4 regions of the Aeromonas molluscorum genome follow, and region 1 is predicted to be linked to each of the others. Evidence: riboswitches for the same ligand, from Rfam matches in the RefSeq annotation. Region 1 holds a riboswitch; each other region holds the start of a gene.
What was found. Region 1 has a riboswitch for cyclic di-GMP ahead of ACSMDR_RS09730 (response regulator). Riboswitches for the same ligand answer to the same signal wherever they lie in the genome.
Positions count from the first base shown of each region.

Region 2: it holds a riboswitch for cyclic di-GMP, as region 1 does, so the genes downstream of both, gbpA (N-acetylglucosamine-binding protein GbpA) here and ACSMDR_RS09730 (response regulator) in region 1, are expected to answer to the same signal.
Region 3: it holds a riboswitch for cyclic di-GMP, as region 1 does, so the genes downstream of both, ACSMDR_RS07480 (glycosyl hydrolase family 18 protein) here and ACSMDR_RS09730 (response regulator) in region 1, are expected to answer to the same signal.
Region 4: it holds a riboswitch for cyclic di-GMP, as region 1 does, so the genes downstream of both, ACSMDR_RS06600 (glycosyl hydrolase family 18 protein) here and ACSMDR_RS09730 (response regulator) in region 1, are expected to answer to the same signal.

Region 1 is NZ_JBPQCY010000001.1:1,969,165-1,976,649, reverse strand. Features, by position in the region: partial or broken gene lfhA (lateral flagellar biosynthesis protein LfhA) at 1-2,029, shown strand, start outside; cyclic di-GMP riboswitch class I at 2,222-2,309, shown strand; gene ACSMDR_RS09730 (response regulator) at 2,531-2,776, shown strand; partial or broken gene ACSMDR_RS09725 (sigma 54-interacting transcriptional regulator) at 2,875-3,045, shown strand; gene ACSMDR_RS09720 (hypothetical protein) at 3,036-3,179, shown strand; gene ACSMDR_RS09715 (sigma 54-interacting transcriptional regulator) at 3,146-3,421, shown strand; gene ACSMDR_RS09710 (AAA-type ATPase lid domain-containing protein) at 3,427-3,825, shown strand; partial or broken gene lfiE (lateral flagellar hook-basal body complex protein LfiE) at 3,830-4,155, shown strand; partial or broken gene ACSMDR_RS09700 (flagellar M-ring protein FliF) at 4,173-4,638, shown strand; partial or broken gene ACSMDR_RS09695 (IS481 family transposase) at 4,633-5,583, opposite strand; gene ACSMDR_RS09690 (hypothetical protein) at 5,671-5,844, shown strand; gene ACSMDR_RS09685 (flagellar M-ring protein FliF C-terminal domain-containing protein) at 5,935-6,930, shown strand; gene fliGL (lateral flagellar motor switch protein FliGL) at 6,917-7,485, shown strand, end outside.
Region 2 is NZ_JBPQCY010000002.1:404,311-411,795, reverse strand. Features, by position in the region: gene ACSMDR_RS12530 (ion channel) at 1-374, shown strand, start outside; gene ACSMDR_RS12525 (L,D-transpeptidase family protein) at 438-917, opposite strand; gene ACSMDR_RS12520 (HlyD family secretion protein) at 1,367-1,930, opposite strand; gene ACSMDR_RS12515 (M3 family metallopeptidase) at 2,081-3,913, opposite strand; cyclic di-GMP riboswitch class I at 4,217-4,300, shown strand; gene gbpA (N-acetylglucosamine-binding protein GbpA) at 4,359-5,780, shown strand; gene cbl (HTH-type transcriptional regulator Cbl) at 5,865-6,812, opposite strand; gene ACSMDR_RS12500 (sulfate/molybdate ABC transporter ATP-binding protein) at 7,399-7,485, opposite strand, start outside.
Region 3 is NZ_JBPQCY010000001.1:1,542,228-1,549,712, reverse strand. Features, by position in the region: gene ACSMDR_RS07525 (methyl-accepting chemotaxis protein) at 1-1,316, opposite strand, end outside; gene gltX (glutamate--tRNA ligase) at 1,666-3,081, shown strand; gene ACSMDR_RS07515 (glutamyl-tRNA synthetase) at 3,097-3,228, shown strand; gene ACSMDR_RS07510 (glutamyl-tRNA synthetase) at 3,244-3,390, shown strand; tRNA gene ACSMDR_RS07505 (tRNA-Ala) at 3,613-3,688, shown strand; tRNA gene ACSMDR_RS07500 (tRNA-Ala) at 3,717-3,792, shown strand; tRNA gene ACSMDR_RS07495 (tRNA-Ala) at 3,857-3,932, shown strand; tRNA gene ACSMDR_RS07490 (tRNA-Ala) at 3,992-4,067, shown strand; tRNA gene ACSMDR_RS07485 (tRNA-Ala) at 4,127-4,202, shown strand; cyclic di-GMP riboswitch class I at 4,544-4,630, shown strand; gene ACSMDR_RS07480 (glycosyl hydrolase family 18 protein) at 4,742-7,485, shown strand, end outside.
Region 4 is NZ_JBPQCY010000001.1:1,380,072-1,387,556, reverse strand. Features, by position in the region: gene ACSMDR_RS06605 (hybrid sensor histidine kinase/response regulator) at 1-3,250, shown strand, start outside; cyclic di-GMP riboswitch class I at 3,435-3,522, shown strand; gene ACSMDR_RS06600 (glycosyl hydrolase family 18 protein) at 3,636-6,230, shown strand; gene ACSMDR_RS06595 (putative RNA methyltransferase) at 6,489-7,295, opposite strand.

The DNA.
Region 1 (7,485 bases):
CCGATGATGCTCCTGGCCATTCTGGCCATGATGATATTGCCGCTGCCGGCTGGCCGCTGGATGCTCTGTTTACCTTCAACATTGTGTTGGCAGTGCTGGTGTTGCTGGTCTCCGTATCGGCGCGTTGCCGCTCGATTTTTCCGTCTTCCCGACCGTTCTGCTGGTGGCCACCCTGATGCGACTGTCGCTGAACGTCGCCTCGACCCGCGTGGTGTTGCTGCATGGTCATGAAGGGCATGAAGCGGCGGCAAGGTCATCAGGCATTTGGCGAGGTGGTGATAGGTGGCAACTCTGTCGTGGGTCTGGTGGTCTTCGTGATCCTGATGATCATCAACTTTGTGGTGATCACCAAGGGTGGGAGAGCGGAATATCCGAGGTGTCTGCCCGCTTTACCCTGGATGCCATGCCGGGCAGCAGATGGCCATCGATGCCGACCTCAATGCCGGCACCATGGATCAGCATCAGGCGCGAGCAAGGCGTGATGAGATCGCGAGGGAAGCGGATTTCTACGGTGCGATGGACGGCGCGTCCGATTCGTGCGCGGTGATGCGATTGCCGGCATGCTGGTGCTTATCATCAACCTGGTTGGCGGCCTTGCCATCGGTATTTTCCAGCATGCCCTGCCGGTTGCCGAAGCCTTCCAGCGCTATGCCCTGCTGACCATCGGTGATGGTCTGGTGGCCCAGATCCCTTCGCTGCTGATGTCCACCGCTGCCGCCATCATTGTGACCCGGGTCAGCGATGAAGGTGAGATGGCGGATCAGGTGGGTGACCAGATCCTGGCATCGCCCCGGGTAATCTACACTGCCGCTGCCATCATGCTGGTACTGGGGCTGGTGCCGGGCATGCCATGCTGGCCTTCCTCAGCTTTGCCGCCGTACTGGCCTGGGCTGGCTGGAGCGTGAGCAAGCGGGCGGCCAATACCCCGGATCCGGATGCCGCGCAAGAATTGACTCGTCCAGCTGCCCAGCCGGAACCGCAAGGGCTGGAGTGGCAGGATCTGCCGCCAGTCGATACCGTCGCCATCGAACTGGGTTATCGGTTGGTGCCGCTGGCGGAAGCTGACAAAGGTGCCGAAGCTGTTGGCTTGGGTGCGCGGTATTCGCAAAACTCTATCGGAGCAGTACGGTTTTCTGCTGCCCGAGATCCGGGTACGTGACAACCTGCAACTGCAGCCCGATCAGTACCGGATCAAGCTCTCAGGTGTAGGCACTGGCGTCCGGTAACGTTGATTGTCAGCGTCTGATGGCCATCAGCAGTGGTGAGACCTATGGTGCGCTGGATGGAGCTGACCCAGGATCCTGCATATGGCATGAGCGCAGTCTGGATTTCACCGGAGAGCAAGGCCAAGGCGCTGAATCTTGGCTATTCGGTGGTGGATTCTGCAACGGTGATCGCCACCCACGCCAGCAAGCTGCTGCGTGAGCAGCTTGATGCCCTCTTTGGTCATGACGAGGTCGGCAAGCTTGGGCAACATCTTGCTGTCCAGTCTGCCCCGTCTGGCGGAAGAGCTCAATCTGGCCCTGACCCAGATGCAGCAGTTGCCAGTTTTTCGGCAATTGCTAAAGGAACAGGTCAGCCTGACCGATATACGCACGGTGGCGACGACCCTGCTGATGCCAGCGAGCTGACCAAGGATCCCGTGCTGCTTGCTTCCGATGTTCGTTGCGCCTTGAACGCCAGATTGTGAGACAGGCGATTGGCAGCCGTGATGTACTGCCACCTTCACGCTCGATGACCGTCTTGAGCAGACCTTGCTGGCGGCCATGAACCAGTCGCAGCAGCAGGGGAAAATCCAGCTGGACAGTTTTCCGGTTGATCCCCAACTGCTGGCACAGTTGCAGCAAAATATGCCGCTGGTTAAAGAGCAGCTGCAGCAGCAGGGACATGCCCCGGTACTGGTGGTCATGCCTCAACTTAGACCCTTGATGGCGCGTTATGCCCGTTCATTTTCAAAAGGCCTCAAAGTGCTCTCTTATAATGAAATACCGGAAGATTTAGAGTGGAGGTTATTGGTACGCTAGGCTGAAGCGGAACTGCCATGTTAATGAACTGACATGGAAGAATATATTCCGCCTATCTACTTGAATTGTAATTATAAGCCGTTATGATGTGACGGTTTTGACAGTCGGCCGTCAAAGATAAATAACAAATATAACAATTCACATGTGCCATGCAGTCACCACTAATTTGGTGCTGTCTTGTCCAAATACGGGCAGTCGCATGAAAAAGGCAAACTGAACTGAAAAGTCAGGACGCAAAGCCTCCGGTCTAATAGCAGGAATGCTAATGATAGCGGGGTTGCCAAGGCCATTGTTACCGCCTTGATATCACTTCTCACCCAATAGATGACGTCAGTGCCAGCGTACCTGGTGCGTCTTTTATTTCGGCATTTCAGTTCTGTTGATTGTTTTGTCCACAATCACGGGTTCGGTTCCTGCTTTCGGATTTATCTATCAAAAAAAACTCAAGGCCAATCGCTATTGAGAGTGCTCCCCATTTGTTATTGATTAATCTTCATCTATGGCAAATGGAAACGATATTGCAGGAATATTGTTGCACAGGGATATGCATTTCCTGTGTCGATTCCATCAGCAAATCGAAGTTAATTCTCGCTGATAATTCCGTTGATTTAATCCTGCTCGATATGGATGCCATGACCGAAGCCGGTCCTCAATTGGTGCATGATTTCAGCGGTACTGATTGCGTGATCCTGGTTAATGAGCGTCAGGCCTATCTTGCGGCGGAAGCGATGCGAGCGGGGGCCATCGACTGACATCATCAAGCCCTTCAGTGGCCAGCAGATGGTTGATGCGGTGAAGGGGGCGCTGCGTCTGCGGCAGGCAATTCCAGATCTGATACGCTGTCTCCGCCATGAGCCTGCAAGTGTTGCAGCTTGCTCGCCGGGCAGCCGAAACGGCAGCCACCATTCTTATCGGTGGTGAGTCTGGAACGGGCAAGGAGCGTCTGGCGCGTTACATCCACGAGATGTCCAGCCGTGCTCACAAGCCGTTTGTCGCCATCAATGCGCCGCCATTCCCGAGTCCATGCTCGAATCCATTCTGTTTGGCCACAACGAAGGGGGCCTTCACCGGCGCGAACGGGTTCGCAGCCCGGCAAGTTCGAGCAGGCGCAGGGCGGGACCCTGCTGCTCGACGAAATCTCCGAACTGCCGTTGACGCTGCAGGCAAAATTGCTGCGGGTCTTGCAGGAGAAAGAAGTTGAGCGGCTCGGTAGCCATCAAACCATAGCGCTGGATGTGCGGATCATCGCCGCCAGCAACAAGGATCTGCGTACCCTGGCGGTTGCCGGCCAGTTCAGGGAAGACCTCTTCTACCGCCTCGACGTGTTGCCGATGAACTGGCCTGCATTGCGCGAGCGTCCCCGACGACATATTGCCGCTGGCGGAATATTTCATTGAACGGCATGCGCCCGCAGCAGGGCTATCGCCTCAGTGAAAATGCGCGCAAGCAACTGCTGGCTTATCAGTGGCCGGGCAACGTCAGGCAGTTGGACAATGTCATTCAACGTTCATTAATCATGGCTCGCGGATTGCATATTCAGGCGGTCGATTTGATGCTGCCCAGTTATGTCGCGGAACCCAGCGATGGATTGGCGGAAGTCCTTTCCGTCCCGGAAGGGCTGAGTGAGACGCGTCGGCATGCAGAATTTCAATTTGTACTAGAGACCTTGCGCCGCTTCCGTGGCCATCGTACCCGCACGGCAGAAGCCCTTGGGATGACGACCCGGGCACTGGATACAAGCTGGCGGCGATGCGTGAGCAGGGCATTGATATCGAGCAGCAGCTTCAAAACTAAGGGATAACGGCGTGAAGATTGAAATGATGTCATCACAGGCAACGCTCTTGCAGCAGATGCAGGAGATGCAGCAAGTTGCCACTCAGGCCCCTTTATCGAATCAAATGATGTCTCGAATGTGTCATTAGGTGACGCCATGCGAGATGTGGTCGGGCGGGTCAATGAACAGCAAAACATCGCCTCACGGCTGATGACCGCCGTGGATGCAGGCCAGAGCGATAATCTGGTTGGTGCCATGGTTGCCAGCCAGAAAGCAGGGCCTCAGTTTTCCGCCCTCATGCAGGTGCGAAACAAGCTGATGACCGGTTTTGACGACATTATGCGTATGCCGCTCTGAGGTAAGTGATGACTGAACTGGTAACGTCTCCTCAGGGGACCGCCTCTGATTCGCTCAAGATCAGGCTGCAAGAGGGATTACGCAATTGGCGTACCCTCTCCCATGACAACAAATCGATCCTGACCATAGCGCTGCTCGCCGCCATTGTGGCCGGTACCATTGTCGTTATCCTGTGGACCTCCAGCAAGAATGTGCCTCTTTACGGCAAGCAGGAGTTGTATGACACCGCCAACATCATGGAGATGTTGGAGAAAGAGCAGGTGCCTTTCAGGTTGGAAAAGAGTACGGGTCAGGTCCTTGTTCCTGAAAAGCAGCTGGCTCATGTCAGGATGGCGCTGGCGGCCAGAGGGGTGAGCGCGGCTATGCCGTCTGGTCTGGAAGGCTGGACGATGTTGGGACCGGGTACCAGCGAATTTATGGAGGGAGCGCGTTATCGTCATGCCCTGGAAGGAGGAGCTGGCCAGAACCATCATAGCGCTAGATGTGTAAACCGACCAGGTTGTTCACAGATTGATGACTCGACGGCTGGTAGCCCACAAATACTGGCATGAGGACGATGCCAGTTGTACTCATGCAGCCACGGTTGCAAGTGCTCTGCCCGTTGCTCTGACGAGTCATAGCTCCGTGCATAGGCCCCACTCACGCAGCGCGGGCTCGAATGAAGCGCTCTGCTTTGCCATTGGTTTGTGGTGTGAAACAAGGCTTGGTGCGCAGATGCTTGAGCCCCAGCCGACGCACACCTTCCTGGAAGCGTTTTGACCGGTAACAGGCTCCATTGTCCGTGAGTAGCCGACTGAAACGAATGCCGAGCCCGGCGTAGTAGTGAAGTGCCTGTAACAGCGCCAGGCAGGCACTGCGTCCCGTTTCATCAGGATGCAGAGCGCTGAACGCCACACGGGAGTGGTCATCAATCGCCACATGAACACACTCCCACCCTGCGCCGCGTGAGTCCTTGCTGCGGTCGCCGGTGATACGATGGCCGGGACGGTGGAAACGCCCCAACTTTTTGATGTCCAGATGCAGCAAGTCGCCCGGTTTCTCATGTTCATAGCGTTGTACTGGAACAGCTGGGGCCAGATTGGCCAATCGATGAAGTCCCATGCGCTGCAAGATGCGGGCGACAGTACTGTGCCCTATGCCCAGAGATTGGCTGATGTGCCGATAGGTCCGTCGCTGCTTGCGCAGTTCGATAATCCTCTGTTGGCGCTGGTCATCAATGGCATGGGGGCAAGATGCGGGTCGAGAAGAGCGATTGTACAAACCATCAGGTCCCTCCTGGCGATATCGAGTGAGCCACTTGTAAGCGGTGCGGACACTGACCCCGGCAGCGTGAGCGGCCTCTTCAACGCGCAGGCCCTGCTCAGGAATACGCTGGACAAGAAGCTGTCGACCAAAGACGGTTAATCGGGCATTTTTATGATTGTTCACTCGGGCACCTCGGATGATTGGTTTGGTTGGTGCCTCCAATTCTCCGGGAATGCCCGAGTGAACAACCTACAGAGAGATTACACCTAGATGCCGTGCGCAGTGCCCGCGTTCATCTGGCGATTCCAAACGCACGCTGTTCGTGGGCGTGATGAAGAGAAACCGAGTGCATCGGTAATGCTCGATATGCAACCGGGCCAATCCATCGAAGCGGGTCAGGTTGAAGCAATTGCCAATCTGGTGGCGGTAGTATCTCCGGAATGAAACCCAGCGCCGTCACAGTGGTTGACCCGGCCAGCTGCTCAGTGCAGAGTTGGGGAGCATTGTGTTCCGGGAAAGCAGAGCGTTCAGCAGATGGAATACGTGCGCAAGCTGGAGCAATACATACGTCAACGCGCCACCGACATGCTTTACCCCATGCTGGGTACGGGTAACTTCCGGGTTCAGATTGCAGCAGATGTCAACTTCAATGCGGTTGAAGAGACTCAGCAGCAGTTCGATCCGCAAGGTGTGATCACCAAGGAGACCAACAAGTCTGACAAGACGGTCGATGCCCTCGCCATGGGGATCCCGGGAGCCCTCTCCAATCGGCCACCCGAGACGGCGCCCCAGGCTGAACCCGCAGATGGCGCCGCCGCGCCTGCGGAACCGCCCCCCAAGAACGACAGCCGGACCGAGCGCCAGGAGAGCAGTCGTCAATACGAAAATAGCCGCACCGTGGTGCATACCCGCTATCAGCAGGGGCGACTCGAGCGGATGAACGTCTCTGTGCTGCTTAACGAGCAGACCGCGCCGAAAGATGGCTGGAATGAGGCTCAGCTTGGCCAGATCCGCCAGATGGTGGAGAGGGCCGTCGGCTTTGATACTGGTCGTGGCGATCAGATCAGTCTGCAGGTGTTCAACTTCACCGATGAGGTGCATGTCGCACCACCCGAATCCAGCTGGTGGGAGACCCCTTACTGGCAGGATTCCCTGCGCTATCTGGTCGGTGGTTTGCTCGGTCTGACCCTGGTGTTCTTCGGCATACGTCCCCTGGTCAAACATCTGGTTCGTACCCAGCAGCCAGGGGGAGTGGCAAACGAAGAAGAGCAGGAAGATCTGGAGCCCGAGCTTGGTCTGCCACTGCAACGCCAGACCGATGAGGCACTGGCCCCCCCCCATAGCAAAGGGCTCATCCGCACTGATGATGAGCAAGGGCCCCATTTCACGGCGCTGGATCTCGATGCGTTGCCCGAACCGGGCTCTGAACTCGAGGTACAGTTGAAGCATCTGCAGCTTCTGGTGGACAAGGACACGGCCCGGGTGGCCGAAGTGGTCAAAGCATGGGTGAGTAGTAATGAGCAACGCTAACATGAACCAGAGTGCAGTGGACATCGATATAGACAACCTGGAGAAGGCGGCCATTTTGTTGCTCAGCATGGGGACGGAGGCGGCCGCCAAGGTGATGCAGAAGCTGTCACGGGACGAGGTGCAACGGCTCATCTCCAAGATGGCGGGCCTGTCCGGGGTCAGCTCCATCGAGGCGAAGTGGACCCTGCAGCAGTTCTTCATCCAGTACCGGGAGCAGAGCGGCATCGCCAGCGCCTCCCGGGATTATCTGGAGCAGACCCTGGATCTTGCCCTGGGCCAGCGCCTCTCCCGCAGCCTGCTCGATAGCCTGTATGGTGACGCCATGAGCCAGGATATCCAGCGTCTGCAGTGGGTGCCTGCCGAGGTGCTGGCACGCTTCTTCCGCAACGAACACCCGCAGATGCAGGCGGTCTTACTGGGCTTCTTGCCACCCCAAACGGCCTCGGCCGTGCTCAATGCCTTGCCAGGATCGCTCCACGATGATCTCTTGGTTCGGGTTGCCGGACTCAACTCGGTGAGCGAACATGTGCTCGATGAGCTGCGACTCACGCTGGA
Region 2 (7,485 bases), on a different contig from region 1:
TTTGGGCGGTGCGCTTCTATATCAACCAGGTTCATAACAATGCCAATCCGGGTTGGCTGGGACGCGGTGTCGGCCCCCTGCTAGTGGTCATGGTCTTGCTGATGTTGGGCAACTTCGTGCAGATCACGCTCTGGGGGGTACTGTTCCTCACTCTCGGCGAATTCGACCAGCTCTACGAGGCCATCTATCACTCGGGAGTCAACTTCACCTCCCTTGGCTATGGCGACATAGTGATGAGCCCCCACTGGAAGATGCTGGGTCCGCTTGAGGCAGCCAATGGCGTCTTGATGTTTGGGATGACAGGGGCGGCACTCATGGCCGTGCTGCAGGCGCTGATCAAGACCCAGATTGGCGCCAGGGTAAAACCGAACTAAGCCAGACCAGAGCCCAATAAAAACGGCAGGCCAATGGCCTGCCGTTTTTATTCATTTCTCCCCTCAGGGATTGATGATGATGGGGGTGCCGGGTTCGATGGCGCTCCACACCTCATCCATGTCCTTGTTGAGCATGGCGATGCAACCGTTGGTCCAGTTGGACGGTTGCAGGCTGGAGCCATTGCCGTTGCGCTGACCGTGGATCATGATCATGCCACCGGGGCGAACCCCGAGTTCATTGGCTGTCTTGATGTCAGCCAGGCTCGGGTAATTGATGTGGATGGCACGATAGAAGTTGGAGTCACTCTTCTTGTAATCCAGCGTGTAACGCCCCTCGGGGGTGCGCTGATCGCCCTCCCGCTGCTTGTGACCCTTTGGAGCCGGGCCCAGGGCTATCCAGTAGCGTTTCAGCTCCTTGCCATCCTTCATCAGGCTCAGGCTATAGGAGGACTTGTTCACAATGACCATGTCGGCGCTCATGCCGAGACTGGCGAAACTCAACGCGGGCCACAGGCCCAGCACACATAATATTACGGCTCTCATTCCATCCCTCGACGAGCCTCTGTTGCGGGCTCTTGGTAGCACATCATCTGAATACCAGAGCTGGCTGGCGAGCGTCATGATATTGGATCGCCATCAATACTCAATATACCCAGAGAAACATATCAGCCGCCATCATGAGTCTATTTCCCGCGCCAGATTGGAAACCATAATCAAATCAGATGGGTACCCAGAGCACATCGTCAGTTGGTCCGGCGACGTACCCGCAGATGAATTCAAGGCCGACAGGAGGATCAATGGCTCCCGCGCCTGCAGGGCGCTGATAACCGCAATCTCATTCAGTGTGGCGAGAATGAGGAGATGGACAGTGTGGCAGTACGGATACATAAGTCGACCATGTCAAATTAGGAAGCATGAACGGGCCCCTCTTTGGCGACTTGAGAACATCAGATGAAAGCGCTGTACCCTCAATGGAAGCACAGCGCTTTGGCTCAATCAAACAACACTGTGACTGGTAGCCCCTCGACCAATAATCCCGAAGATAGCTTTTCATCCAGTGACAAAGCGACTTTGAGTGTCGCCTTCTCCCCCTCGAACGGGGCGGCCAGTTGAGCTGGCAACTTGTCAGCCAACTCTACCGGTCTGGCAACCCTCGCCGCCAGGCGCTCCCCGCTTGGCAGCTTGACGGTCGCCTTGTGGCCCGTCTCCATCGAGGATAAATATTTGGGCAATACATAAGCAATGACCAAGGGATCCTCATGCTTGGAGATCAGAGCAAGCGGTGCGCCCGAAAAGACCCAGTCGCCTTCTTGCACCAGCACATCAGAGACTCTTCCCGTTGCCGGAGTCCGTGGCTGTTGCTGCTTTGATATGGCCTCCATCTCCGTCAGCTCCTGCGCCAGAGAGTGTCGAGCACTGGCCAGTGGCCCCGTCAGGTGATCTTCTTGGATCTGCAGCTCTTGCAGCGTCTTTTCTGACCTGGCCTTTTGCAGTGAGATACGTGATTGAGTCCAGCTCAGCGGAGAGCTGGACGCCCCAGAGATATTGTTGATCAAGTTCCATTCGCTCAAACCCGATTAGGTTCCAGCTTGCAATCCTTGCTCACCCAGCCGAGCCAAGGTGCTGACCGGGCGCATGCCAAATAATGAGCCCTGCCAAGGACGGGGCTCATTGATGGATGGGAGAACTCAGAGGATGACTGCGGATCAGGGCTGATAACAGCCGCGGATCCAGGCGGCGAAGTCAGCCAGCATCCTGAGTTCGGACTGGCTGTTATCCGCCACCAGCTTGTCACCATGGACCACTCGAATATGGGCATTGAGTGGCGCGCCCTCAGCGGCCGGTGGCCGTTGCTGCGCCGCCGCCATGCAAGCCTGAGCTTGCTGCCAGGCCTGGGCGACATCCAGATTGCAGGCATCGGCCAGCGGCCGGGCACTGAATCCCTCGCCGGTGAGGCTCTGCAGCGTCTGGTCATGGGTCATGCCGTTGCCAGGCCCCCAGTAATGGGCGGCAAGATCCGGGCCTATGCGCGGATTGTCGGTGAGATAGCCGTCGCGTTTGAGGAAGTAGGCCCGGGTCTGCTCCACTGCCATCAGGGCCAGCAGATAACCATGATAGGCGCAGGCCGACTCCTGATTGAGCAGATGAGGAATGGCGAGCAAGGGGCGCGGACTCTCGACTCCCAGGATCTGCCGTTCCCATTGGCGAGCCAGGGCCAGCACGGTCTCCGGGCTGCGCTCCTCATCGCTCATGGCATAGAGATCCCGCTCGAAATAGGCGACCAGGGCTATCTGACGTTCATTGAAGGCCCGAAACGGTTGGCGTGCCGCAATCATCTCTTCAATCAGCACATCCGGAATGGCGGTGCCGTGCTCGTCCTTGGCATAACGTTTCAGCCAGTCCGCATCTTCGAGCAGGCTGTCACAGAACATGGACTGGGTCTCGGCATACGCCATGGAGGTGGGAGGAAACTCCTGAGAGAAGCAGGGCGCATTGCCGGTCACGTTGGCAAAATGAGCGGCATGCCCTCCTTCGTGGAACAGGGTATTGAGCCCGCTCCAGCCGCTGCCGACCTGACCCGGGTTGGCCAGGCTGGTGAAGTTGACCACGGCCGGCACCCACTGCCCCTCCTGCCAGAAGCTCGGCACTGGGCCATGGCAGAAGCCGTTCTCATACTTGCCGGGCCTGTCCAGCAAGTCCAGGGTCAGCACGGCATCCCGGTACTGGATGCCGAGGCGGCGGAAGCTCTGCACCCAATCTTGCAAGGCACGGGAGAAAGGGACATAGGGATCGAGCTGGCGGGTCACGTCGCCACTCACCGAGAAGCGCAGGTTATGGGGCTGCAGCGCCGCCTCCCCCTTGGCCTCTTTAAGTTCGGCCAGGCTCTGGCGGGTACGCGCCTCGGTGCGGGCGATGAAATCATCCAGAATGACAAACAGCTGCTCTGGGCTCATCTGCTCATTCTTGCGCACCTTGTATTCGAAGTAGTCGCGATAACCCATGGTGCGGGCAAAGCGATTGCGCAGCTGAACGATCTCCAGGAAGCCCGAGTCCAGGGCCCACTGCTCCAGAGTATGGAAGAGTGCCACGGCGCTGGCGCGCACGGCTTCAACCGGGCTCGCGACCAGAGAGGCACCGGCGGCGGGCAAACTGCCGGGAACTGTCCGGCCCTGTTCGTCCAGCAGCTCCAGCTTGAGCTCCTTGCGGCGGGCGAAGAGCTTGGCCTCGGCGGCCACCAGTTCGTCCATCAGGGCGGCGGCGGCCGGATCCTCGATGACATTGCACTCGAAGAAGGCCAGCCAGCCCGCAAGCCCCCGCTTGAGATCCGTCTCCTCGGCCTGGGCCAGCATGGCTCTGAGCTCCGGCAACCGGGCCGGATTGGCACAAAACCCCTTGTAGGCCTGCTCGGCCGCGGTGAAGCCAGCCTGATCATCGCTGGTACCCATATAAGTCGACCAGAACAGATCCTCTTTGCGCCTGTGCAGCGCCAGATAGTCCTGATTCAACTGGTTGAAGTAATTCCTGGCAATGGAATTCATAAGTTCCCTCTTGTTGTGATGGGGTCAATCCGGGTTGGCCCTGATGCTATGTACGCTGGGATGCGCTGTTCCACGCTAGCAGAAGCCAAACCATCTGTCTGCGCCCTCCATCACCTCTGAACAATGGCTGTTATTTCAAACCATTAGCAGGTAATAGCACGATTATTTCTTCAGCAGGCAAGCCATCCGCTGTCGCACAAAAGGTGGTCGGCAGCTCCGGTCAGTTCCTTTTTTGCTAATTTATGTTAATTTTTTGTTCAAAATTAGCCATTATTGGTCGTCGAATGAAACCGACACCCAGACACAGTCATTTGGCAAACTGGTCGAGAGGCCAGGACGCAAAGCCTCCGGTCCCCTGACCAGTCAAGGGATAGCGGGGTTGCAGCAGGTGTTCGGGGGTTCCCCGCCAAGCTGACTGCCCAGACAGACTCAATACAAGGAATCTATGGCAGTGAATCAACCACTTCATCGTCTTGCCGTCATCACCGCCCTGCTGGCCAGTGGTGGCGCCCTCGCCCACGGCTACATCAGCAGCCCGGAAGCCCGCAACACTCTGTGCAAGAACGGCGGCAACATTGGCTGCGGCGCCATCCAGTGGGAACCTCAGAGCCTGGAAGCCCCGTCCGGCTTCCCGGACGGCGGTCCTGTTGATGGCGAAATAGCCGCAGCCGGCCATGCCCAGTTCGCCGAGTTGAACGCCCAGACCAGCGATCGCTGGACCAAACGCAGTGTCAGCGCGGGCCCCATCGACATCAGTTGGACTTTTACCGCCAATCATGTCACCCGCAACTGGCGCTACTACCTCACCAGGCAGGATTGGGATCCCAACCAGCCCATAAGCCGAAATAGCTTCGATCTGACCCCCTTCTGTGTCATCGACGGCGGCATGGTGCAGCCACCCAAACAGATGACCCACAGCTGTACCCTGCCAGAGCGCACCGGCTACCAGCTGATCCTGGGAGTCTGGGAAGTCGGGGATACACCCAACAGCTTCTACAACCTGATCGATGCCCGTTTCCAGGAGGGTGATCTGCCGCCGCTGACCTGGAGCCAGAGCGGCACCATCTATCCCTCTCTGGATCTCCGGACAGGAGACAAGGCCATGACCCGGGTGTTCGATGCCAATGGCGAGCGTCCCGATCTGCAGACGGTACTCACCGTCACCAGTGACGAGCAAGGGCTCAAAAACAACTGGGCGCAGGCCCTGGCCAGCCAGATAAACGCCGAGCAGAGCCAGATCCGCGCCGGCCAGCCGGGCAGTGGCGACAGCTTCAACCCCGTCTACGGCCAGAACCCCATCTATCTGAAGGCGGGTAGCGGCCTGGCGCGGGTCGAGATCCAGCTAGAACAGCAGCAACCTCCCCAGACAGACAGCATGGCGGTGAGCGGTCTGAGCGACAGCTACCCCCTCGATGGCGGCAAGCTCAAGCTCGACTTCACCCTGGCGGTGCAGGGAGATCTGGCCGTGACCGCCACCCTCTATGACCATGGCGGCGCAGCCAAAGGGCAGATCCAGGCCGACATCAAGGATGCCAGCCAGAGTCTGAGCCTTGCGCTGACCGACCTCAGCGCCGGTCACCACCAGCTGGTGCTCGCAGGCACTCCCAAAGGGGGCGGATCCATCTTGCAGCAGACCGTCGATCTCATGCTGCAAGATCCGGTCAGCGGCGATTACCAATATGTGTTCCCTGCCTCTCTCTCGGCCTACAAGAGCGGGATCAGGGTGCTGCAACCCAAAGATGGCAAGATCTACCAGTGCAAACCTTTCCCCGCCGAAGGCTGGTGCAGCCAGTGGAGCAGCAACGCCACTCACTATGAGCCAGGAGTTGGCAGCCATTGGCAGGATGCCTGGCAATTGGTGCAGTAAGGCCTGAGGCCGTGACCGACCAGACAACGGGGAGCCTTTGGCTCCCCGTTTTATCAGCTGCTCCCTGTCGACAGGACGAAAGACTCAGATCTGGTAATCGATGAGCGGCTCACCGTGCAGCGCCCGGGCCTGAATGTCGGCCAGCGCCAGTTCGGGGTTGCAGAGCTGGATAAATTGCCAGGCGAAGTTGTGCTGGAACTGCCCCTGCTTGAGGCCAATCCAGGCAGTGTGAGGGGCGAACAACCGACTACCATCGAGCTGATGGAGCCCCAGGTCTCGCTGGGGATCGAACGCCATGTCCGCCAGGATGCCCACGCCCATCTCCAACTCCACGTAGGTCTTGATGACGTCCGAGTCCTGAGCGGTCAGCAGGATCTGGGGTGAAATACCCGCGGCGGCGAAGGCCTCATCAACCCTGATGCGACCCGTGAGCCCGGCCTGATAGGTGATGATGGGCCACTGGGCCAGGGCGGCCAGACTGAGCGGCTCCTCCCCGGCCAGGGGATGGCCCCTAGGCACCACTATGTTGTGGTGCCAGCGGTAGTAGGGAAAGGCCACCACGCCTTCGCTGCGGTCGAGCTGCTCACTGCTGATGCCGATATCCACCTCACCGGTTTGCAGCAGCCGAACTATCTCCTCTGGCCCCCCCTGGCGCAGCTCCAGTTGCACCTCGGGGAAACGCTCACGAAATGCCTTCACCACCCGTGGCAGCGCATAGCGCGCCTGGGTATGGGTCGTCGCCACCAGCAAGCGCCCCGACTCGCGGTTGGCGAAGGCGCTGGCCAGCTTGCGGATGTTGCTGGCGTCATTGAGGATGCGCTCGGCGAGCACCAATAGCTCCTTGCCCGGCTCCGTCATGCCAAGCAGCCGCTTGCCATAGCGCACGAACAGGGCGATGCCGAGCTCCTCTTCCAGCTCGCGGATATGGCGACTGACCCCGGACTGGGAGGTGAACAGCGCGTTCGCCACCTCGGTCAGGTTATAGTCGCGCCGGGCCGCCTCCCTGATGATCCTTAACTGTTGAAAATTCACCCTCGCCTCCTGCATGCCAAGGGTTGCCCCCATTTGATATAACCCCGCCATGCCGGTTGGCATGTCGGTTTCCATTTCTCTGTTCGCATCGCCCTGGGCTGCATCCGCTTTATATCTGGTCGTCAGGGTCGCGCTGAGCCAATCTGGCCACCAATCGCACTGTCTGTCCGGTGCTGAATTGTGCCGCCTCGACGCGGCTCCGTTCGGCTTTGAATGATAACGGTGCCCCTTGGCAATGGGTGCCCCGGTGATGGCGTTATCCCGTCCCCTAAATCTGATAGTCCGGGTAGAGCTGAGCCTGTCTGGCTACCAATCGCACCTTCTGTCCGGTGCTGAATTGTGTCGCCTCGACGCGGCTCCGTTCGGCTTTGAATGATAACGGTGCCCCTTGGCAATGGGTGCCCCGGTGATGGCGTTATCCCGTCCCCTAAATCTGATAGTCCGGGTAGCGCTGAGCCTGTCTGGCCACCAATCGCACTGTCTGTCCGGTGCTGAATTGTGCCGCCTCGACGCGGCTCCGTTCGGCTTTGAATGATAACGGTGCCCCTTGGCAATGGGTGCCCCGGTGATGGCGTTATCCCGTCCCCTAAATCTGATAGTCCGGGTAGAGCTGAGCCTGTCTGGCTACCAATCGCACCTTCTGTCCGGTGCTGAATTGTGTCGCCTCGACGCG
Region 3 (7,485 bases), 430 kb from region 1:
TCGGTATCGCCAGCATGGCGGTTCACCTCGCTGGCGGTACCGAGTACATCGCCGAGCAACCCTTGCAGCTTGTCGATGAAGCGGTTGATGCCCTTGGCCAGATCGCCCAATTCATCCACTGAGTGAGCCTGGAGTCGCTTGGTCAGATCCCCTTCTCCGTCAGCAATGTCATCCACCAGGCTGACCATCTGCCGAATTGGACCCGTGATGCTGCGAGCGATAAACAGCATGGCGGCCAGGGCCAAGACCAGTACCAGCAGGGCACTTATCAGCTGCTGGCTCATGGCGGCACGGTTCAAGTCGTTGAGCTGAGCTTCGAGTTGATCGGCGCGGGCCAGCACCACCTGATAGGGCAGGGTGACGATGATGGCCCAGTTGCGGTGCATGCCAGGTACCTGAATGGGGACAGAGATCCGGAATGCATCGTTGAGTTCCTGGCGCTGCACCTCTGGTTTGAGGTATTGGCGCCACTCCTGACCGAGCCGTTGTGTGGCCGAGCTGCCGAGCAGGGCCGCATCGCCGCTGGTACCTGTGATGACGCCGGCGGCGCTGACGATCAGTGTCTCACCCTTGCCGTCATAGATGTTGTCATTGAGGCGCCTGGCTTGCTGGTTGATGGAATCGACCGCCAGATCCAGTGCCGCAATCCCCTTGAACTTGCCATCCACCAGTATGGGCGTGGTAATAGTGCTTACCAGTACCTGCTGGCCGTTGATGTCGACCTTGAAGGGATCGATGAGGCAGGATTGCCCCTGCTGTTTTGGGCAGGCGTAGTAGTCGTTGGCCGGGTTGCCAAAGTCATCCGTGTCGCTTTTCTCGATGGAGAGCAGCAGGTCTGAACCTATGGTTGAACCATCGCGATAGAAGTAGGGCACAAAGCGGCCCTGACCATCGCTGCCCATCTCGCCCTGGCCTGCGAAAGAGGCATCCTCTCCCTCAAAACCATTGGGTTCGAAGCCTGCGAAGGCGCCATAAAGTTGCGGCTCAAGGGCCAGCTGGGCTTTTAGCAGATCATTGACCTGCTGGCGGCTGAGGCTGAGCTTTCCTTCCTGTTGCAGCGTCAGGACGCTGGCCATCTGTTGGGTATAGGAGAGCCCCTTTTGCAGTAGCTGGGTGATGGCGGCCGCCTCGGCGCGGGCTTCGGCACTCACCTTTTGCCAAGCCTCTTCTTGCAGAGCCTCGCGACTGGAGCTGACGGTCAGTTGCTGTGTCTGGCGACCCGAATACTGGGTCTGCAGGATGAGGATCACCAGAGCCAGGGTCATGGCTATCCCGGCCATCACCAGGATGCGATGGGAAATAGAACGAAACTGCATAGCGCTTCCCTTGTAGTGGGGTAAAGTTGGTTGAAATATCGGCTTGGTAGGTGAAATCTCCAGCTTTTGTTAACAGTAGAGCCGAAAGTAGCGAAAGATTTTGCGATCCCCCTCATATCCGTGGCGGAAGGGATTCACTCTTGCCCAGATCCCGGTCCAGATTTACCCATTCAGGGCTTTGAACGTGCACTGGCCGATTTTTCCACCCGGTTGCAGGGGCTAACTGTTCAGGTTGCCCCTCTTGGAGAGCGGCGATCAATGTCCGGTTTTCCCATCCGGGGGCGGGAGTGCTAAAATGCGACGGTTTTTCTAACGCATTGGCCCAAGGCCCTCTACACAAGGCTTAAAGATGAAAGTCAAAACCCGTTTTGCGCCCAGCCCGACCGGTTTCCTGCATGTCGGCGGTGCCCGTACCGCACTCTATTCCTGGTTGTTTGCAAAGAGCCAGGGTGGCGAGTTCGTGTTGCGTATCGAGGATACCGATCTGGAACGTTCCACCCAGGAGGCGATCGACGCCATCATTGAGGGCATGGAGTGGCTGGAGCTGAACTGGGATGAGGGCCCCTACTACCAGACCAAGCGTTTCGACCGCTACAACGGCATCATCGACGAGATGCTGGCCGATGGTCGTGCCTACAAGTGCTACTGCTCCCGTGAGCGGCTGGACGCGCTGCGCGAAGGTCAGATGGCCAGCGGCGAGAAACCTCGCTATGACGGCAAGTGCCGGGATGCCGCCCACGATCATCCGGCCGATGCGCCGCACGTTATTCGCTTCCGCAACCCGACCGAAGGTTCAGTGGTGTTCGATGACCACGTGCGTGGCCGCATCGAGTTCGTCAATACCGAGCTCGATGATCTGATCATTCGCCGTACCGATGGCGCGCCGACCTACAACTTCTGCGTGGTGGTCGATGACTGGGACATGGAGATCACCCACGTGGTGCGTGGCGAAGATCACATCAACAACACCCCGCGCCAGATCAACATCTACAAGGCGCTGAACGCGCCGGTGCCGGAGTTTGCCCACGTCTCCATGATCCTGGGGGACGACGGTGCCAAGCTCTCCAAGCGCCATGGCGCTGTGTCCGTGATGCAGTACCGCGACGACGGCTACCTGCCGGAAGCGCTGCTGAACTATCTGGTGCGTCTGGGCTGGTCCCACGGCGATCAGGAGATCTTCACCCTGGACGAGATGATCAAGCTGTTCAGCCTGGATGCCATCTCCAAGTCCGCCTCCGCATTCAACACCGACAAGCTGCTGTGGCTGAACAACCACTACATGCGCAGTCTGGATCCGGCCTATGTGGCCAAGCATCTGGCCTGGCACATGGAAAACCAGAAGATTGACACCAGCAAGGGCCCATCACTGCCAGAAGTTGTTACGCTGCTGGCCGAGCGCTGCAACACCCTGGTAGAGATGGCCGCCCAGAGCCGCTATCTGTTCGAAGATTTTGAGGCCATCGACGAAGCCGCTGCCAAGAAGCACCTGCGCGGCGTGGCTGCCGAGCCACTCACTCTGGCCAAGGCCAAGCTGGCTGCGCTGGATAGCTGGACCACCGAGGCGCTGCACGAGCTGATTGAAGCGACTGCCGCCGAGCTGGGTCAGGGCATGGGCAAGGTCGGCATGCCGCTGCGCGTCGCGGTGACCGGTCTGGGTCAGTCCCCGGGTATCGACGCCGTGATGGCGTTGGTCGGCAAGGAGCGAGTACTCGCCCGTATCGACCGTGCCCTGGCGTACATTGCAGCACGGATGGCCGCCGAGTAAGCTTGCCGTCGGACATTGCCGTCACCGGTCTGGGATAATCTCTCACCGGGTATCGACGCCGTGATGGCGTTGGTCGGCAAGGAGCGAGTACTTGCCCGTATCGACCGTGCCCTGGCGTACATTGCAGCACGGATGGCCGCCGAGTAAGCTTGCCGTCGGACATTGCCGTCACCGGTCTGGGATAATCTCTCACCGGGTATCGACGCCGTGATGGCGTTGGTCGGCAAGGAGCGAGTACTTGCCCGTATCGACCGCGCCCTGGCGTACATCGCAGCGCGCATGGCGGCCGACATCATCGCCTCCCACTGACAATAAAGGGTTCCCGCGAGGGGGCCCTTGTTGTGTGTATACAAGACGAATTTGTGACCAAAAACAGCAAGATAGCGATAGGGTTGCTGGTAAAAACAGCTAAATGCCCGAATTTTGACTAAACGCGCCAGTCGGCGTTATTTTTGGGTTGACAGCAAAGCGGTCGATGCCTATCATGCGCCTCCGTTGCCGGAGATAACTTCGTCAGCGCCGAGGTGAGTTGGGGTTATAGCTCAGCTGGGAGAGCGCTTGCATGGCATGCAAGAGGTCCGCGGTTCGATCCCGCGTAGCTCCACCAAATTCTTCTCGGACAATCTGGAATCAAAGGGGTTATAGCTCAGCTGGGAGAGCGCTTGCATGGCATGCAAGAGGTCCGCGGTTCGATCCCGCGTAGCTCCACCAGGTTCCTGATTGAAAATGAAGTACCCAGGGCAGTGCGGTGTGTATCACCCAGGCCGACCTTTGTGGGGTTATAGCTCAGCTGGGAGAGCGCTTGCATGGCATGCAAGAGGTCCGCGGTTCGATCCCGCGTAGCTCCACCACTATTTGCAGTAAAAGGCAACGGGCCGCCAGAACCCGTTGTCTAATGAAGAAAGAATTTGGGGTTATAGCTCAGCTGGGAGAGCGCTTGCATGGCATGCAAGAGGTCCGCGGTTCGATCCCGCGTAGCTCCACCACTATTTGCAGTAAAAGGCAACGGGCCGCCAGAACCTGTTGTCTAATGAAGAAAGAATTTGGGGTTATAGCTCAGCTGGGAGAGCGCTTGCATGGCATGCAAGAGGTCCGCGGTTCGATCCCGCGTAGCTCCACCAATTTCTTTTTACAAGAAAGCCAAAGGCCACCGCATCGCGGTGGCCTTTTTGCTATCTGCCTCCTGCCTGCGCGGCCATTCCCGACATGGATTGTCGTTTCATCCAGCATCTTGTGGTGCCATCCCCATGAGATGGCTCACAGTTCCAGCTCATCAAATCAGCGGTTTTGAACATACCTGTGTGGTTGCTTTTGTTGATAACTGCATTAATTGCCGCATGTTCGCAGCTAACTGGCTACTTTTTCTGCTTTTTCTGTGAGTACCTCAAACATATTTTCCTTTGTGAATGAAGATTGAGCATTTGCGGGCGACTTCCTATACTCGGGCTGTTCCAGATGGAATCCAGGTAAAGAGCAAACCGGCTGAAAGGTCGGGACGCAAAGCCTCCGGTCTACCGACTTCAGGGTCCAGGATAGCGGGGTTACCCAGGTAAGAGTCAGTGGCGCGTCCATCGTCAGCTGCCTTCTTCGTCGTACCTGTTGCGGTTGTGCTTTGCCTTGGTCAGCGTTTTGCCAAGACAAAAACAAGGATGATAACAAGATGCAACAAGTCTTAAGACCAAGTCGGCTAGCCATGCTGGTCGCCCTCGCGTCCCTGCCCGGTTGGGCACTCGCGGCCTATCCCGCCTATCAGGCAGGCACCGCCTACAAGGCTGGCGATATCGTCAGCAATGCCGGTAGCCTCTACCAATGCAAAGAATTTCCCTACTCAGGCTGGTGCAGCGGTGCGAGCTCTCACTACGCCCCGGGTACAGGCACTGTCTGGGCCGATGCCTGGACTCTGTATCAGGATGCCAATCCGCCTGCGCTGGATCTGACCCTCTCTTCCCCTGCCGCGGGCAGCTCGGTGAGCGTGGGGGTCGAATTGGCCCTGGCCGTCAATCTGATCGGTGGCAGTGACGCCGTGACCCAGGTGGTCTATCTGGTCGATGGCAGTCAGGTGGCCGCCATCACGGCAGCCCCCTGGTCGGCCAGTTGGGCCGCCAGCGGAGTGGGTGTCCATCAAATCACGGCTCGGGCGCTGGACAAGGATGGCAAGAGCCTCGATGAAGCCCAGGTCAGTGTGACAGTGACGGCCGTAGTTGCCCCGGAGGCGCCCAAGGCCAGCATCACCAGCCCGGTGGCCGGGGCCAAACTCACTCTGGGCCGCGCCGTCACGGTGACCGGCAATGTGACCGATGCCAATAACGACGTGGCCAGGGTCGAGCTCTATGTCGATGGCAAGAAGGCAAGTGAGGATACCAGCGCCCCCTGGCAGCTGAGCTGGACGCCGCAGACCAAGGGCAGTGCCGCGCTGACCCTGGTTGCCGTAGACAGCCAGAACCTGTCGGGAGAGTCGGCCCAGGTCGATGTCCAGGTGGAAGAAGCTGCCTTGCCGCCAACCGGTGGCAACCTCTCCTGCGACGTGCGCCAGATCTATCGCGCCGACGGCAGCGAGTGCATGGGGGATGACCATGGCCGTCGGGTCATCGGTTATTTCACCTCCTGGCGCACCGGCAAGAATGGTCTGCCCTCCTATCTGGTGAACGACATCCCCTGGGACAAGATCACCCACATCAACTATGCGTTTGCCGCAGTGGATGAGCAGAGCCATCTCATCAAGGTGGATGACGCCGCCACCAAGCTGACCTGGGAAGGGGTGCCGGGCGCTGAAATGGATCCCGAGTTTGCCTATCAGGGTCACTTTAACCTGCTCTCCAAGTACAAGAAGCAATATCCGGACGTGAAGACCTTGATCTCCGTAGGCGGCTGGGCCGATACCCGTGGTTTCTATGCCGCCACCACCAAGGGCGACTGCTCGGTCAATACCGCTGGCATCAATGCCCTGGCCAACTCGGCGGTGAGCTTCATCCGCCAGTACGGCTTTGATGGGGTGGATATCGACTACGAATATCCGACTTCCATGAAGGATGCGGGCAATCCCAATGACTTCCCGCTCTCCAATCTGTGCCGTGGCAAGCTGTTTGCAAACTATGAAGTGCTGATGAAGACGCTGCGCGAGCGGCTCGACAGCGCTGGCACCGAAGATGCGCGCAAGTACATGCTGACCATAGCGTCACCGGCGTCAGCTTATCTGCTGCGCGGCATGGAGAACTTCCAGGTCACACCGTATCTGGATTATGTCAACCTGATGACCTATGACTTCCACGGTGCCTGGAACAACTTCGTGGCCCATAACGCCGCGCTGTTCGACAACAAGGCGGATCCGGAACTGGCCCAGTGGGGTGTCTATAACCAGGCTCAGTTCGGTGCCATCGGCTATCTGAACGCCGCCTGGGCGGCACACTACTTCCGTGGGGCCATGGCGGCCGGCAAGATCAACGTGGGTGTCCCTTATTACACCCGTGGCTGGCAAGGTGTCACCGGCGGTACCCATGGTCTCAATGGCAAGGCAGCCCTGCCAAGCCAGAGCGACTGCCAACCGGGTACCGGCGGCAGTACCATCCCTTGCGGTAATGGTGCGGTCGGCATCGACAACATCTGGCACGATCTGGACAAGAACGGCAATGAGATAGGTGGCGGCGCCGTGCCCATGTGGCATGCCAAGAACCTGGAGCATGCGGCTAGCCTCGGCATTACCAGCATGCCGAGCTATGGTGCGGCCTGGGGTCTGGATGCCAATAACCCGGCCGATGTGATCCAGGGTCAGTACGTGCGTTACTACGATGACAAGGCGCATGCGCCCTGGCTCTGGAACGAAGAGAAGAAAGTGTTCCTCTCCACCGAAGATGAAGAGTCCATGGGGCACAAGCTGGACTACATCATCAATCGGGGTCTGGGTGGCGTCATGTTCTGGGAGATGGCGGGGGATTATGATTTTGATCCCGCCAAGAACGAATATGTCATGGGCAGCACGCTGACCAGCCTGGCGTATGACAAGTTCGCCACGGCGAGCAAAGCCAATTTGCAGCAGAACGATCTGCCTGCGCCTGCGGCTCAGCTCGACATTGCCGTCAGCCTCTCGGGCTTCAAGGAGGGGGATTCCAACTATCCAATCAACCCAACGCTTAAACTGACGAATAAGTCGACCCAGACCATTCCGGGCGGCACTCGCATCGAGTTCCTGATGCCGACCTCTACCTCTGACACCATCACGGATCAGAGCGGCATGGGACTGACAGTGGTCGAGAGCGGTGGCAACCAGAACTCGGATGGCATCGCGGGCGAGAAGGACTTCCACAAGGTCGCCTTGACCCTGCCGAGCTGGAAGGCCTGGGCCCCGGGGACGGATGTCGAAGTTGCCATGACCTATTATCTGCCGGCGGCGGGTGTGCCAAGTGGCAT
Region 4 (7,485 bases), 590 kb from region 1:
TGGCTGGCGGTTGCTGGCCCGACTTATCCTGGTCGCCAAGCGCGAGCACATCACCTCCATCGCCGACTTTATCGCCGCCCGCTACGGCAAATCCCAACGTCTCGCCATGCTGATAAGCCTGGTGGCCATCATAGGGGTGCTGCCTTATCTGGTGTTGCAGCTCAAGGCGATAGTGACCGGGCTGGATCTGCTGATGGCGGGGGATACCCTGGTCGGCAACACCGGTAATACCGGCCAGCTGGCCCTGGGAGTCACCCTGCTGCTGGCCCTGTTCAGCATACTGTTTGGGGCCCGCAACCTGGATGCGACCGAACACCACAGGGGCATGGTGGTGGCCATCGCCTTCGAATCTGTGGTCAAGCTGCTGGCCTTCATGGTGGTGGGAGGTTTTGCACTCTGGCTCATCCTGGGGCAGTCCAGCGAGAGCCGGGATCTGGTCACCCAGGCGTTCTTCGCCTCTGTGGTCGATGTCAGCCCAGGCAACTTGCTCGAACTCGCCATCTATACCCTGCTGACCATGTGTGCGGTGATCTGCTTGCCGCGCCAGTTCCATGTGACTGTCGTGGAGAACAATCAGGGCCAGGATCTGCACTGGGCGCGCTGGCTTTTCCCCGTTTATCTGTTCCTGATGGGGCTCTTTATCTGGCCATTGGCATTGGCGGGAAAACAGTGGGTCGGTGCCGGCATGGCTTCGGATACCTATGTGATCAGCTTGCCCATGGCGCTTGGCAATCAAGGGATGGCCATGCTGGCCTTCCTTGGCGGCACCTCGGCCGCGACCGGCATGGTCATCGTCTCCACCATCGCCCTGGCCATCATGGTCAGCAACGATCTGGTGTTGCCTGTGCTGCTGCGCCGCTTCTGGCAACAGGGCCGGGATGAGCGACTGGTTCATCTGTTGCTGCAGGTACGGCGTGGCGCCATCTTGCTGATCCTGCTGGCGGCCTGGGCGCTCTATCTCTGGCTCGGCGATCTCACTAGCCTGTCGCGCATCGGCTACCTCTCATTTGGCGCCGTGGCCCAGTTTGCCCCGGCGCTGTTGCTCGGCCTCTATTGGCGCCATGGCAACCGCAAGGGGGTCTATCTCGGCCTGGGGCTTGGGATCAGCCTCTGGTTCATCACCCTGCTGGCCGAGAGCGGCCTGCTGGCGGGCTCGCCTCTGGAGGCCATGCTGGCCCCCCCCGACTGGCCCGCATTTCGCGAGCTGAGTCTGGGGGCCTGGTGCCTCTTCCTCAGCCTGGTGCTCAACCTGTTCGGCTACGTGGCGGGCTCCCTGCTGACCCGGGCGGCGGTGAGCGAGCGGCTGCAGGCGGCCAACTTCGTCGGTCAGCCCAGTCGTGATCAGGCGGCACTCTATCAGGCCAAGGTGAGCGTCAAGGAGCTGGAGATGCTGGCGGCCCGCTTCGTCGGCCCGAGCCGGGTCAAGCGCTCCTTCGGGCGCTTCGCCGGTGAGTCCGGTGGCACCTTGGCACCGCACATGCAGGCCAGCGCCGCCCTGATCGCACATACGGAGCGGTTGCTGGCCGGGGTGTTTGGCACCTCGTCGGCCAGGCTGGTACTCGCCTCCGCCCTGCAGGGCCGCAACATGCAGCTCGAGGAGATAGCCACCATAGTGGACGAGGCTTCGGATGTGCTGCGCTTCAACCGTGGCCTGTTGCAAGGGGCGATCGAGCACATAGGGCTGGGTATTTCTGTGGTGGACAGGGAGCTGCGGCTGGTTGCCTGGAATCAACGTTACATCGAGTTGTTCCAGTATCCGGCCGGACTTATCCAGGTGGGACGCCCCATAGAGGAGATCATCCGTCATAACGCCGTCAAGGGGCTGTGCGGCCAAGGAGAGGTCGAGGCCCACGTGGCCCGGCGGGTCGGTTTCATGAAGCGCGGCAGCGCCCACCTCTCTTCCCGGGAGCGCCCGGATGGCCGGGTTATCGAGCTGCAAGGCAATCCCATGCCCGGGGGGGGCTTCGTCATGACCTTCGCCGACATCACCCCCTTTCGCGATGCGGAACGGGTGCTGCGTGAGGCCAATGAACATCTGGAGGCGCGGGTGGCCGAACGAACCCGTGAGCTCTCGGCCCTCAACAGCCAGCTGCGCACCGTCAACGAGCAGGTTGAGCGGGCCAATCACTCCAAGAGCCGTTTCCTCGCGGCGGTGAGCCATGATCTGACTCAACCGCTCAATGCTGCCAAGCTGTTTACCTCCTCCTTGATTGAGACCTTGCCCGATGAGGGAGAAGCGGCCCGTCTCGCCCGTCACATCGATGATGCCCTGGGGGCGACCGAGGATCTCATCACCGACTTGCTCGACATCTCCCGGTTGGAGGCGGGCAAATTCAAGGCCAAGAAGCTCGATTTTGCCCTGGCGGATGTCTTTGACAACCTCAAGGCCGAGTTCGGGGTACTGGCCCAGGCAGGAGAGATAGAGTTTGCCGTGGTCGATACCCGGCTGGCCGTACACAGCGACGTGCGCTTGTTACGCCGTGTGCTGCAAAACTTCCTCACCAATGCATTTCGTTACAATCCCGGTGGACGGGTCTTGCTCGGTTGTCGCCGCCAGGGTCAGCAGCTGCGCATCGAGGTATGGGACACCGGGCCGGGCATCCCCCTGGACAAGCAGGAAGCCATCTTCGAAGAGTTCCAACGTCTGGATCACTCCCGCACTGCCCGTGAGCAGGGACTGGGGTTGGGTCTGGCCATCGCCCGCGGTATTTCGCAGGTGTTGGGACATCAGCTGACACTGCGCAGCTGGCCCGGGGCCGGCTCTGTGTTTGCCATCAGTCTCAACCTCGCCAGCCGCCCCTTGGTTGCCAGAACAGCCCTGAGCCCTGAGCCTCGGCGGGATAGCCAGCTGGCCGGGGTGCGGGTGCTCTGTCTCGATAATGAACCCGAGATACTGGTTGCCATGGCCTCCCTGCTGGGGCGGTGGGGCTGTGAGGTACGCTGCGTGCAGGACTTGGCCCAGGCCCTGACACTGGTGGAGACCTTCAAACCGGATCTGGTGCTGTCCGATTACCACCTCGACGATGGCAAGACGGGGTTGCAGGCGTTGCATATGCTGCGTCTTGCCCTCGGTACCGGCGTGGGGGGCATCATCATCAGTGCGGATCGAAAAGGCGAACTGCAGGCCCAGATCCGTGAGCATGGTTATGGCTATATCAGCAAGCCGGTCAAGCCACTCAAGCTCAGGGCGCTGATGAACAGCATGAGCGGGACCTGCAAACTTGATGATGATCACGAATTAACACATTAGTCTTCTGTTTGCAGGTAAACCACTTGGCAGAGGATCGTCGCATAAATGGCCTTTTAAGCCGATAAATTGCGTATTTTTGTGCTATTTGAATCCCTGCGACAAGGGGTGACTCACCTGGGGGGTTTGCTGCCTGCTCGGTTGGACCTTATATTTCCTTGGCGATTATTTTGATCGCGAATCAAGTTGTGCCAAAGGGCAAACCGGTCGAAAGGCCGGGACGCAAAACTTCCGGTCTAAGGGTCTGTTGTACCTAAGATAGCGGGGTCACCACAGGACTGTGTTTCCAGCTGGACGCCAAGCCAGCCTGGAATGTTGTCTGCTGTACCTGTCTGACATGCGTTGCCTTTTTCGTAAATAAAATGATAAACGAATAAGGAAATTCAACATGTTAAGTCCGAAACCCTCCTTGCTGGCCTTGATGGTGGCCGGGCTCTTTGCCTCCTCCGCCTATGCCGCAGCCCCAGGAAAGCCGACCATCGGATGGGGTGAAACCAAATTTGCCATCGTCGAAGTGGATCAGGCGGCGACCGCCTACAACAAGCTGGTGACCGTCCATGCCGACGGCGCCCCGGTCAGCGTGAGCTGGAACCTCTGGTCCGGCGATGTGGGTCAGACCGCCAAGGTGCTGCTGGACGGCGTCGAGGTGTGGAGCGGCCCGTCCGGTGCCTCCGGCACCGCCAACTTCAAGGTGACCAAGGGCGGTCGCTACCAGATGCAGATCGAGCTATGCAACGCCGGTGGCTGTACCCGATCCGATGCCAAGGAGATAGTGGTCGCCGACACCGACGGCAGTCATCTGTTGCCCCTCAATACGCCGCTCCAAGAGAACAACAAACCCTACACCAACAAGTCCGGCAAAGTAGTCGGTACCTATTACGTGGAGTGGGGCGTCTATGGCCGCAAGTTCACGGTCGACAAGATCCCGGCCCAGAACCTGACCCACATCCTCTATGGCTTTACCCCCATCTGCGGTGGCAATGGCATCAATGACAGCCTCAAGGAGATCGAAGGCAGCTTCGAGGCGCTGCAACGAGCCTGTGCCGGGCGTGCCGACTTCAAGGTGGCCATGCATGACCCCTGGGCCGCCATCCAGATGCCCCAGGGCAACCTCAAGGATTTCGATGAGCCGTATAAAGGCAACTTCGGTAACCTGATGGCCCTGAAACAAGCGCATCCCGACCTCAAGATATTGCCATCGGTCGGTGGCTGGACCCTCTCCGACCCCTTCTATTTCCTCGATGACAAGAGCAAGCGCGACACCTTCGTCGCCTCGGTCAAAGAGTTCCTGCAGACCTGGAAGTTCTTCGACGGGGTAGATATCGACTGGGAGTTCCCGGGGGGGCAGGGAGCCAATCCCAGCCTGGGTGGCCCCAATGATGGTGCCACTTATGTGACCCTGATGAAGGAGCTGCGCGCCATGCTCGACGAGCTGGAGGCCACCACAGGTCGCCAGTACGAGCTGACCTCGGCGATCAGTGCCGGTGGCGACAAGATTGCCAAAGTCGATTATCAGGCGGCGCAGCAGTACATGGATCACATCTTCCTGATGAGTTACGACTTCAACGGAGCCTGGACCAATACCGAACTGGGTCATCAGACCAACCTGTTTGAAGCGAGTTGGGATGCCAACACCAAGTACACCACCGACAAGGGGGTCAGGACGCTGCTCGGCCAGGGTGTGACCCCGGGCAAGATAGTGGTCGGGGCGGCCATGTATGGCCGCGGCTGGACCGGGGTGAATGGCTACCAGGCTGGCAACCCCTTCACCGGCACCGCCACAGGGCCGGTCAAGGGCACCTGGGAGAATGGTGTGGTGGATTACCGCCAGATCGTGAATGACTACATGGGGGCTGGCTGGGAACAGGGTTATGACGAGGTGGCAGAGGCACCTTATGTGTTCAAGGCCAGCACCGGGGATCTCATCACCTTCGACAACGATCGTTCGGTCAAGGCCAAGGGGCAGTATGTGCTGGCAAACCAGCTCGGCGGCCTCTTCTCCTGGGAGATTGACTCGGATAATGGTGACATTCTCAACGCCATGCATGAGGGGTTGGGAAATGGCAGTGGCACCTCCCCCGTCAACAAGCCGCCCATTGCCAACGCGGGCAAGGATCTCGGCGTAACAGGCCCGGCGAGCGTGACCCTGGACGGTTCGGCCTCCCGAGATCCCGAAGGCTCGGCCATAGGCTACGGCTGGATGCAGGTATCAGGTCCGGCCGTCCAGTTGGCGGGAGCCAATCAGGCGCAAGCCAGCTTCAACCTGGATGAGGTGTCTCAGGACGTCAATCTGGTGTTCGAATTGACGGTGACCGATGCCGATGGACTCACAGCCAAGGATCAGGTCGTGGTGACCAACAAGGCACCTCAGCCCAATCTTGCGCCAGTCGTGGTGCTTCCTGCCACCGCCAAGGTCGAGTCTGGCAAGCAGGTGAGTATCCAGGCGCAGGCCACTGATCCCAACGGGGATACCCTCAGTTACCAGTGGACGGTACCGGCCGGCTTGACCGCCACCGGGCAGAGCAGCGCGACCTTGGTCGTGACGGGGCCGAGCGTCACTGCCGAAACCGGTTATGACCTGAGTGTGACCGTCACCGACGGCGCCCTGGATGCCCAGGCCAGCACCCGGCTGACGGTCACGCCGGTGAGTGGTGGTGGCGATTGTGGCGCCACCGATCCGGATGCTGCCAATTGGCCTGCCTGGAGCGCCACGACCACTTACAACGGTGGCGAGAAGGTGAGTCATGGCGGCCTGGTCTGGCAGGCCAAATACTGGACCCAGGGCAATGAACCGAGTCGCAGCAGCGATCAGTGGAAGCTGATAAGCCAGGTGCAACTGGGTTGGGATGCCGCCGTGGCCTACAACGCGGGCGAGCTGACCACTCACAATGGCCACAACTGGAAGGCCCAGTACTGGACGAAAGGGGAGGAGCCCGGCGTTGCCGTTGTCTGGCAAGATATGGGCGCCGCTAGCTGCCCTTGATACGCGAAGATATGTGATAAAGAGCAAGCTGAAGGAGAGGGGCGCTTAATGGCGCCCCTTGTTATTTTTGCAGATCCAGGGTCGTCCGCAGGGACAGAGCCTGGCGGCTGGTGTCGGCGGCGCAGCATTAAGAAAGGCTGTGTGAAACACCATACCCGTACCGGCGTTCCACCTTGCTTTCTGGCGGGAGACTGCGGGTAGCCAAGAGGCATCCCTGGCGAGTGGAAACAACAAAGACCCCTCGGGGGCCTCTATTGTTTAGCTGATGAGCGGCTTTTGCCACAGGCTCAGCAACAGATCCTGTTCCAGCTCATCCGGACCTTGCTGGGTAAACAGATGGCGCTGTTCGGCGTCGGCGCGCCAGCCAAGACGGCTGGTCTCGAGCACGAAGCCGCGCAGGCTCTGATCCAGATTCAGGGAGAACTGACTGCGCTGCTGAGCGATCTGGCTGAGGCCGGTCAAGGTCGGCCAGCTCAGGGGATGTTCCATGCTGACCGGATTGAGGCTGACTCTCAGCTGCCACTGATGGCGCGGACCGGGCTGCAGATAAAGCAGATAGCCCCCCGGTGCCAGCCAGTCACACAGTTGCTCCGTCTTGACCTTGAGATCGTTGACCAGCAGCAAATCGGCTTTGCCCGATTGCAGTGGCGCCCGGGCCGGATCGGCGATGATGAAGCTGGCATCCGGTTGTGCCTTGCTGGCGGCGAAGATGGCATTCTTGGCCAGATCGACCCCACCGAAGCGCCAGCCGGGCAGACGCTCAGCCAGAGCACGGCAGTAGTAACCTTCGCCGCAACCGAGGTGGACAAGCTCCCGTTCACCCAAGGGGGCGAGTAGTGTGGCCATGGCCTCGACCAGGGGCTGCATGTGGCCCTGTTCCAGAAAGTTGCGCTTGGCGCGCATCAGGGAGCGGCTGTCACTATCTTTGGGGTTTTTCTTGCCCGGGATGAGATCCAGATAACCTTCCGGTTCAGGATCGAAGTGATGTTTGTTATCGCAATAGCGACCGTTGGAGGCCTGATGAAGGTGCAGTGGGCTGCGGCAGCGGGGACATTGCAGGTGCATGGGATTCTCGCTTCGGATCTAGAGTGCTTGCAGGCCGAGCCTGATGCTGAGACTGCTGATAGGGGGGCATTATAGGGGGATTGCGGCGAAAAGGGCGGCTCAGATGCGTTTTATCTTGGCGTGCGGCGCTTTTTACAGGAGCGGGATCGAAAAAGGCTGCCTGGGCAGCCTTTGTCTTGGGTGAGGATGC